DNA from 3 places in the Micromonospora sp. NPDC049645 genome. Region 3 is predicted to be linked to each of the others. Evidence: riboswitches for the same ligand, from Rfam matches in the RefSeq annotation. Region 3 holds a riboswitch; each other region holds the start of a gene.
What was found. Region 3 has a riboswitch for cobalamin ahead of AB0J33_RS25880 (ribonucleoside-diphosphate reductase subunit alpha). Riboswitches for the same ligand answer to the same signal wherever they lie in the genome.
Positions count from the first base shown of each region.

Region 1: another riboswitch for cobalamin. It lies ahead of bluB (5,6-dimethylbenzimidazole synthase); the one in region 3 lies ahead of AB0J33_RS25880 (ribonucleoside-diphosphate reductase subunit alpha).
Region 2: another riboswitch for cobalamin. It lies ahead of cobN (cobaltochelatase subunit CobN); the one in region 3 lies ahead of AB0J33_RS25880 (ribonucleoside-diphosphate reductase subunit alpha).

Region 1 covers NZ_JBFAOI010000010.1:37,070-40,340, reverse strand. Annotated here, with positions in the region: gene AB0J33_RS22035 (thiamine pyrophosphate-binding protein) at 1-872, shown strand, start outside; gene bluB (5,6-dimethylbenzimidazole synthase) at 930-1,559, opposite strand; cobalamin riboswitch at 1,589-1,789, opposite strand; gene AB0J33_RS22025 (TetR/AcrR family transcriptional regulator) at 1,885-2,466, shown strand; gene AB0J33_RS22020 (lysophospholipid acyltransferase family protein) at 2,463-3,119, shown strand; gene AB0J33_RS22015 (hypothetical protein) at 3,211-3,271, opposite strand, start outside.
Region 2 covers NZ_JBFAOI010000005.1:259,043-262,313, forward strand. Annotated here, with positions in the region: gene AB0J33_RS14815 (DUF5919 domain-containing protein) at 1-619, opposite strand, end outside; gene AB0J33_RS14820 (hypothetical protein) at 773-1,045, shown strand; cobalamin riboswitch at 1,198-1,327, shown strand; gene cobN (cobaltochelatase subunit CobN) at 1,606-3,271, shown strand, end outside.
Region 3 covers NZ_JBFAOI010000014.1:107,676-110,946, reverse strand. Annotated here, with positions in the region: gene AB0J33_RS25880 (ribonucleoside-diphosphate reductase subunit alpha) at 1-1,978, opposite strand, end outside; cobalamin riboswitch at 2,171-2,388, opposite strand; gene AB0J33_RS25875 (L-fuconate dehydratase) at 2,819-3,271, shown strand, end outside.

The DNA of each region.
Region 1 (3,271 bases), on a different contig from region 3:
ACATGTGGACCACCCGGCACGGGGAACTGATTGCGCCCTCGGCCGTCGTCGTCCAGGTGGACCGCGACCCGGCCGCGTTCGGGGTGAACCGCCCGGTGGACGTGGCGGTGACCGGCGAGGTGGCGGCGGTCGCCGAGGAGGTGCTCGCGCGACTGGGCGCCGCCGCCCGCAGGGGGCCCGCGGGCGGCGGGGCCGGCGGCTGGCGTACGCCGGAGCTGGCGCAACGGATCCGCGACCACGGCCGGTGGCGGACGGTCCCGTACCGGGACGAGAGCGCCCCGGCGCGGGCCGACGCCCCGGCGAGAATCGACCCGAGGACGCTCTCCGCCGCATTGGACGACCTGCTGCCGCCCGACCGGACGGTGGCGGTCGACTCCGGCAACTTCATGGGCTACCCGTCGATGTGGCTCGACGTGCCGGACGTGGCCGGATTCTGCTTCACGCAGGCGTTCCAGTCGGTCGGGCTCGGCCTGGCCAGTGCGCTCGGCGCGGCGGTGGCCCGGCCGGACCGGCTCACCGTCGCCGCGCTCGGCGACGGTGGCTTCGTCATGTCCGCGACCGAGCTGGTCACCGCCGTCCGCCTGGCGCTACCCCTGCTCGTGGTGATCTACGACGACGCGGCGTACGGCGCCGAGGTGCACCACTTCGGCCCGGACGGGCACCCGTTGGAGACGGTCACCTTCCCCGAGACCGACCTGGCCGCCATCGCCCGTGGTTACGGCTGCGACGGGGTGACCGTGCGGACCGTGGACGATCTCGGACCGCTACGCACGTGGCTCGCGGGACCCCGGACGCGGCCGATGGTGGTCGACGCCAAGGTGTCCGCCGCGCGCGGCTCGTGGTGGCTTGAGGAGGCGTTCCGTGGCCACTGAACTCCGCCGACGGGTACGGTCCGCCGGCTGCGCCGCGCCAGTCACCCGGTCACCCGGTCACCCGGTTGTCCACCGATCGTGGTGGATCACCGACGACAGCGGGCGTCGCTGGCGCCAGCCGTGCCGTTCCAGGTCCGGCGTCTGCTCCAGATGGGTGACCGGGCCGACGCAGAGCCACGCCACGGGGCGGATGCTGGCCGGGATGGCGAGCAGGTCGCGTAGGAACGGCTCCCGGTAGAACGAGACCCAACCAACGCCGAGCTGCTCGGCGGTCGCGGCCAGCCACAGGTTCTGGATCGCCAGACAGACCGAGTAGAGGCCGGCGTCGGCGATCGCGTGACGGCCGAGCACGGCCGGTCCGCCCCGCTCGGGGTCGTAGGTGACCACGACCGACACCGTCGACTCGCGTACACCATCGATCTTGATCCGGGCGAAGCGCTCCGCCGCCGCGGCGTCGAGGGTGGCCGCGAAGGTGTCTCTCTCCTGTTCCACGTGCCGGTGGAACTCCTGCCGCAGCTGCGGATCGCGGACCAGGATGAAGTCCCAGGGCTGGGAGAGACCGACGCTCGGCGCGGCGTGCGCCGCCGTGAGGATCCTCTGCAACGTCTCGTCGGGGATCGGCGCCCCGGTGAACTGGGCCCGTACGTCCCGGCGGCGGTGGATGGTCTCGTAGAGTCCGGTGTTCAAGGCAGGCTCCCGCTGCGCTCGTGCCCCTCACGGGGCCCATGACGCGAGGCCGGTCTTCGGACTCCCGGATCTACGCTGGTCACCCGCCTTCCCAGCCCCTCAGGGCCAGTGGCTGCGTCTGGTACGCGTGGGTGGCAGCTCCCCGGTCACCGCGGCGGGCCCGTGCCGGATTCACACCGGCTTCCCGATTCTCCCCACTCGCGCGGGGCACCTCGCAACGTTTGTGCCACCGCAGACCATAGCGGCCCCGGACGAACCCGGGACGACGTGGCGACCGGCAGCAGCAGGGTAGACGTTGTCTACTCACCTCTGGTAGACAGCGTCTGTGCACGCTGACGAGGGTCTCCGCGAACGCCTCATCCGGGTCGGTGGCGAACTGCTCGACAACGAGGGTCCGTCCCGGGTGTCGCTGCGAGAGATCGCCCGACACGCCGGCGTCTCGCACGGCGCGCCGCGCCGCTACTTTCCCACCCACCTGGAGTTGCTGTCGGCGATCGCCCGCGACGGCTTCACCGACCTCGCCGCCCGGGCGAACTCCACCCTGACCGGGACGACTGGCGACCACCCACGCGCCCGGCTTGCCGCGCTCGCCCGGGTTTACCTCGACTTCGCCGCCACCCGCCGCGGCCGATACGAGCTGATGTTTCGCCACGACCTGCTGGAGAGCGGCCACCTGGGACTGCGCGAGCTCAGCCTGCCGCTGTTCCGCCTCCTCACCGACCTGGTCGCGCAGGCCCGGCCCGAGCCCGAGCCACCAGCCGAGGTCGTCGCCGCAGCACTCTGGGCCAACCTGCACGGCCTCGCCCAACTGTGGAACTGGGGCAGTCTCACCCTCGCAACCGGCGCCACCGATCCCGACGTCCTCCTCGACGCCACCCTCACCGCCCACCTTGGACCCGCCGCATGACCGAGACCCCACCCCTGTACGCAGTGGCCCAGCGCACCATCGGCCGATACCTCCGCCACTCCTGGCGTCCCACCGTCACCGGCCTCGGTCACCTCCCCGAATCCGGAGGCGCGATCCTGGCCGCCAACCACCTGTCGATCGCCGACCAGTTGTTCCTCGGAATCCTGACCCCCCGACACGTCGCCTTCTGGGCCAAGGCCGAGTACTTCCGCTCTCCGGGGCCCCTCGGTCACCTCACCCGGCGGGCGGTCACCGGCCTGGGCGCCATTCCGGTCGAGCGGGGCGGCGGCCGCGCGGTCCTCTCGGCGTTCGACGCCGCCATCCCCGTACTCCGCTCCGGCGGCCTGGTCGCCATCTTCCCCGAGGGCACGCGTTCTCCCGACGGCCGCCTCTACCGTGGTCGCACCGGCACGGTCCGCCTCGCCCACCAGGCCGGCGTCCCGATCATTCCGGTCGGCATCCGCGGCACCGACCGCGTACGTCCGCCCGGTGCCCGCCTTCCCCGACGCCACCCGATCAGCATCACCTTCGGGCCGGCGATCCCGGTGCGGATCGACGCGCCCGCGGACGTCCGCCGCCTCACCGACACCCTGATGGCCACCATCCAGTCCCTCAGCGGCCAGGAGTACGTGCCGCGCTACGCCCGGACCTGACCGCGACACGTCTGCCGGCCGAGGCAGGCGAGCCGCCACCGACCTGCGTCGCTGGAGGTTGGACGCAGTCGTTCGACAGCTGACGGACCCGTCAACTCAACGTGTGGGTCACGTCGTCGACGTCGAAGGCCGTGACGCCGTTGCCGGCCGTC
Region 2 (3,271 bases), on a different contig from region 3:
TGAGCGCGCTGAGTTGTCCGTCCGGGTAGTCGTCCTCACGCTCCTGCCGCCTGATTGCCGCACCGGCGGGATCGAGGAACAGGCACCGGAGGCGGGTGCCGGCGGCGAGGAGCTTCAGGAGGTGGTTGTCGGCGTACTGCTGACAAATGAGGTTGAGCGACAGGCCGGACGCCCGGATGTCCGTGGCATGGTCGAAGAGGACGTGCGGCGGCAGGTCCGCCACGAAAGCTGACCGGCTGGAATAGATCGCGGTGACATCGGCGCGCCTGTCCCGCAGAACCTTCGTGACCTGCGGGCCACTGGCGTCCCGTTCGGTCGGTGTCTGGTCGCGTTCGCCGAGCAGGAACGTCATCCGGGCGTGGCGTGGCATGGACAGGCCGGTGCAGATGCGGGCGAGGACGTCGATGCTGCTGACCCGGCGAGCACCGCTGGTGATTTCGCTGACCTGCGCCTGGCTGAGCCCGGTGGCGACACCCAGGGTGGTTTGGCTGACGTGGGTGGCTCGCTGGACGAGGCGGAATACCTGCGCGACATCGCGGGCGGCCAAGGCGTCGAGCATGTCGGTGCGGTCCCACAGCAGGTCGGAGATGGTAAGCGCGGCAGTTGTCCGGACGCTCACGGATGGCTCCCTTCCCGCTCAAGTGTGAGGGCCAGCTTATCCACTGACCGGATGGCCGCAGCGGGAGGTCATCCGGGGAGCGGAAGAAAGTCATCCGTCGAGGGATCACGGCCTGTGATGGATAGCGGCGGTTGCGGTGAGCAGGCTCATGGTGTGAGTCTTCGGTCCCGACCGCACCTACCCATGCGTCCCGCCTGGTTGTGCCGCAACTGCGCCGCCGCGTGGCCGTGCTCCCGCGCGCAACTCGATCTCGTCGCCGAGTTCTACGGCCACTCGCTGGCGCTGGCCCTGTACCTGACGTCCTGCATGAACGAGGCCATCCACGACTTGTACGAACTCGGCGGTCGCCCCGACCTTGCCGTGCTGCACGCGCGCTTCCTCGGCTGGCTGTCACTGACCCGCCGGCCGCGACGCCTTGAGGAGTAACCCAGGGCGGAGCCCTGCCGTCGGGGCGATGAGACAACCCTTGCGCGCCGATATTTCCGCAGGTCAATCTCGTGATCGCGGGTAGGTGACGCCGGGGCCTGCGTTGACCGGCGGCGCGCCGATGTGGCAGCATTCGCGGCCTGACGGCAGTGAAGGAAGTCGGTGCAATTCCGACGCGGTCCCGCCACTGTCACCGGGGAGCGATCCCCCCTCGTGAGTCACGGCCGTGTGTCTGCGGTTGGAAGGCCGGGGGAGAGCGTCGATCCGGAAGCCAGGATACTTCGGCCGTCGGGACGTACCCCAGGGCGTGGACACCCGAGGAGGACCCGATGACGCACGGCGTCTCATTCATCGACGAACATCGTCGTTTTGCGCTCCAGGCAGTGCGCTCCGAGGACACCGGCCACCGGCACCACTGAGCCGGGCGCCCGCCGCTGACCGACCCCGACGCCCGCGTCGGTGTGTCGTCCACCCGGGCCGTCGTACCGGCTGACGCATTACCCACCCGCATCGTTCCGGTCACCCGTGAGGGTTCGGGGCGTCACTTTCCGGAGCCTGCCGTGCGCATTCTGCTGCTCTCCACCGCCGACACCGACCTGCTGGCGGCCCGCGCCAGCGACGCCGACTACCGGTTGGCCAACCCCGCACGGGTCGCCGCCGACGAGGTGCCGGCCCTGCTCGACGGGGTCGCCCTCGTCGTCGTACGCCTGCTCGGCGGTCGGCAGGCGTGGCCCGACGGTCTCGACGCGGTGCTCGCCGCCGGTGTGCCGACGGTCGTGCTCGGCGGCGAGGCGCTGCCCGACGCCGAGCTGATGGCCATCTCCACCGTGCCGTCCGGGGTCGTCACCCAGGCGCTCGCGTACCTGGTGGAGGGTGGGCCGGATAACCTCGGGCAGCTGGCCCGTTTCCTCTCCGACACGGTGCTGCTCACCGGCGAGGGCTTCGCCCCGCCCTCAGCCACCCCGGCGTACGGCCTGCACGGTGAGCACGTCACGAATCCGGATCAGCCCACCGTGGGGATCGTGTTCTACCGGGCGCACGCCCTCGCCGGTAACACCGGGTTCGTCGACGTGCTGGCCGAGGCGGTACGGGCGGCCGGCGGCAACCCCCTGCCGATCTTCTGCGGCTCGCTGCGGGGGCTGACCGGCCACGCCGGCCCGCTCGAACTCTTCAGCCGCTGCGACGCCCTGCTGGTCACCGTGCTCGCGGCCGGCGGCGCGGTCGCCGCGGACGCCTCCGGGGGCGGCGACGAGGACGCCTGGGACGTCGGCGCCCTGGCCGCCCTGGAGGTGCCGATCATCCAGGCGCTCTGCCTGACCAGCACCCGCGCGCAGTGGGCCGACAGCGACGCCGGACTGTCCCCGTTGGACGCGGCGATGCAGGTGGCCATCCCCGAGTTCGACGGCCGGATCATCACCGTGCCGTTCTCGTTCAAGCAGATCGACGCGGACGGCCTCTCGATCTACGCCGCCGACCCCGAGCGGGCCGCCCGGGTCGCCGGGATCGCGGTGCGCCACGCCCGGCTGCGGTATGTGCCCAACCCCGACAAGCGGATCGCCGTGGTGCTCAGCTCGTACCCGACCAAGCACTCCCGGGTCGGCAACGCCGTGGGGTTGGACACCCCGGTCTCGGCGGTCCGGTTGTTCGCCGCGCTGGCCGAGGAGGGCTACGACCTGGGCGACGCGCCGCCACCCGCCGACGGGGACGCGCTGATCCACGCGCTGATCGCCGCCGGTGGTCACGATGTGGAGTGGCTCACCCCGGAGCAGTTGGCCGCGGCCGAGGCCCGGATACCGGGGCAGACGTACCGGCGCTGGTTCGACCAGATCCCGGCCGAGCTGCGCGAGCGGATGCGGCAGCACTGGGGTGAACCGCCCGGCGAGCTGTACACCGACGGCGGGGACATCGTGCTCGCCGGGCTGCGCTTCGGCAACGTGGTGCTGCTGATCCAGCCACCCCGCGGTTTCGGGGAGAACCCGATCGCCATCTACCACGACCCGGACCTGCCGCCCAGCCATCACTACCTGGCCGCGTACCGCTGGTTGAGCGCTCCCGTCGCGGACGGCGGCTTCGGCGCGGACGCCGTGGTGCACCTGGGCAAGCACGGCACCCTGGAGTGGCTGCCCGGCAAGGGTCTCGGCCTGGCCGCCGACTGCGCGCCCGACGCGGTCCTCGGCGACCTGCCGCTGGTCTACCCGTTCATCGTCAACGACCCCGGTGAGGGCA
Region 3 (3,271 bases):
CCGACCCCTCGGCCCGCTTGATCGCCGAGCGAATCCGCTCGGTCCACAGACCACGGGCCTTCAGCTCACGTACCAGCGCGGTGTTGACCTGGAGGAACTCCCCCGACAGGGTCTCGCGCTTGAACAGGTTGGACACCTGCGGCTCGATGCACTCGTAGCACCCGGCGATCGAGGCGATGGTCGCGGTCGGCGCGACCGCCACCAGCAGGGAGTTGCGCAGCCCGTACGCCTCGACCCGCTCACGCAGCGCGTCCCACCGCGCGGTCTGCGTACCCTCGACACCCCACAGGTCGGGTTGCAGCTGGCCCCGCGCGGCCCGGGTCTGCGGGTACGCCGGGTGTGCCCCGAAGTCGCGAGCCAGGTCGGCGGAGGTCTCCAGCGCGGTCAGGTACAGCTCCTCGCTGATCCGGGTGGACAGCTCCCGGGCGGCTGGCGAGTCGAACGGCAGCCGCAGCGCGAAGAAGACGTCCTGGAGCCCCATCAGCCCGAGCCCGACCGGCCGCCAGCGGGGGTTGCTCGCCGCCGCCTGCGCGGTCGGGTAGTAGTTGATGTCGATGACCCGGTCGAGGAAGGTCACCGCCGTCCGCACCGTGGCGCGCAGCCGCTCCCAGTCGACTCCCCCGTCGGTGAGGTGGGCGGCGAGGTTCACCGAACCGAGGTTGCACACGGCGGTCTCGGCGTCGCTGGACACCTCGATGATCTCGGTGCAGAGGTTGGACAGGTGCACCACGTTGCCCGGCTCGGCGGTCTGGTTGCAGAGCCGGTTGGCGGCGTCCTTGAAGGTCATCCACCCGTTGCCGGTCTGGGCGAGGGTCCGCATCATCTTCCCGTACAGCTCCCGGGCCGGGACCTGCCGCACGTAGCGACCCTGCGCCTCGGCCTCCCGGTACGCGGCGTCGAACCGCTCCCCCCACAGGTCGGGTAGTTCGGGCACCGCGTGCGGGTCGAACAGCGACCACATCTCGTCGGCCTCGACCCGGCGCATGAACTCGTCCGGAATCCAGTTGGCCAGGTTGAGGTTGTGGGTGCGCCGGGCGTCCTCGCCGGTGTTGTCCCGCAGTTGCAGGAACTCCTCGATGTCCGGGTGCCACGGCTCCAGGTAGACGCAGGCCGCGCCCTTGCGCCGGCCGCCCTGGTTGACCGCGGCGACGCTCGCGTCCAGCGTCCGCAGCCACGGCACGATCCCGTTGGACTGCCCGTTGGTGCCCCGGATCAGCGCCCCCCGGGAGCGCACCCGGGAGTAGGCGATGCCGATGCCGCCGGCGAACTTGGACAGGTTGGCGACCTGGGCGTACCGCGCATAGATCGAGTCCAGTTCGTCGCGCGGCGAGTCGACCAGGTAGCAGGACGACATCTGGGTGTGCCGGGTGCCGGAGTTGAACAAGGTCGGTGAGCTGGGCAGGTAGGCGAGGCTGGACATCAGCCGGTAGAAGTCGACCGCCTCGTCCGCCGTCCGGGACAGACCGCAGGCCACCCGCAGCAGCCAGTACTGCGGAGTTTCCAGCACCAGTCGGCTGGTGGGGTGGCGCAGCAGGTAGCGGTCGTACACCGTGCGCAGGCCGAAGTACTCGAACCGGCGGTCGCCGTCCGGGTCGACGGCGGCGTCGAGCGTCGCGGCGTGTGCGGCGACGAACGCGGCGGTGTCGTCGCCGATCAGACCCTCGGCGTGACCGACCCGGATCGCCGTGCTGAACGAGGTGGTGCCCTGTCGACGTACCTCCTTGTCGACGTAGCCGGCCAGCAGCCGCGCGGCGAGGCGCGAGTACTGGGGCTCCTCCCCGATCATCTCGGCCGCGGTCTGGATGGACAGCCGGTCCAGCTCGGCCGTCGTCGCGCCGTCGTACAGGCCGCTGATCGTGCGGGTGGCCACCCGCATCGGGTCGACATCGGTCAGGTCGTCGGCCCACCGCTCGACCGCCCGGACGATCTTGTTCACGTCCACGGGTTCGGTGTCGCCGTCGCGCTTGCGGACCTGCATCGGCGTGCGCCGCAGGGCCGCGTCGCCGCTGGTCGGGACTACCTCGGTGACTGTCACCACTCGCTCCTCGGAGTTCGAGACCTGGTGGTCCGGACGCGAGGGGACAGACACCGGCGGACGCCACGCCAGCCAGGCGTGGGTCCAGGTGGCGTCGGCCGTCCCACGCGGCTTCGGACCGCCGCCCACCCGGGTGCGGGTACGCGGCGCGCTGGCAGGTCTTCGGACTCGTGGGCACGACCGGGGTCGCCGGTCTCCTACTGGCCGTCGCTTCCCAGGCCGAGGGGTGGCCCAGTGCTGATGACGGCGGTCGTTCCCACTCACCGCTGCGGGACAGTCCCGGATTTCCACCGGGTTCCCTGTTGCCTCGACCGCGCCGGATGAGCGGCCGAACCAGCTGCGCTCGACACCATATATAGGGACGCAGCCGTTGTCACACCCCACATGTCGGTCTCGGGCGTGTCGGCGGTCGGTTGGTGATGACGATCACCCGAGCCATCGACCCGGCGCGACCCGACCGCGGCCGGGCCGCGGAGACGGGCTTCCCGGCCGGTTTGGACAGTGGACAGAGATGTGACGTATCGAGGTGGCAGCACCGCATACCGGACGCATATGCCACCGTCAATGCTCTCTTACTCGCGTAGAACATCTAATCTTCGGCGACCTCGTTCCCGCGCACTCGGCCGGTCAATTGCCACCACGGCCGGCAAGGCGGATTACCCCGGTGCCAGAAACATCATATGACTATGGGTCCGTGGTGATCGACATCGTTGACGGGCCGAAGCGGCCCTCCGTATACTCCCAGTGATCATCTGATCTTTGGTCGAGCCGGGCGAGGAGCGCATGCCGCAGATCACTGCTGTCACCGTGCAGGACGTCCGCTTCCCCACCTCCCTGACCGCCGACGGCTCCGACGCGATGAACAAGGACGGCGACTACTCCGCGGCCTACGTCGTCCTGCACACCGACGGCGTCGACAGCGTGGGCGCGCCGCTGGAGGGCCACGGCCTGACCTTCACCATCGGTCGAGGCAACGACATCGTCGTGGCGGCGGCGGTCCACCAGGCACAGCGCCTCGTGGGCCTGGACGTGGCGACCATGGCGGCGGACATGGGCGCCCTCTACCGCCTGCTCACCTCCGACTCCCAACTGCGGTGGCTCGGCCCGGAGAAGGGCGTGGTCCACCTGTCGCTGGCGGCCGTGTTGAACGCGTCGTGGGACCTGGTCGCGCGGGCCGCCGACAAGCCGCTGTGGCGGCTGCTCGTCGACATGTCCCCGGAGCAACTCGTCGACATC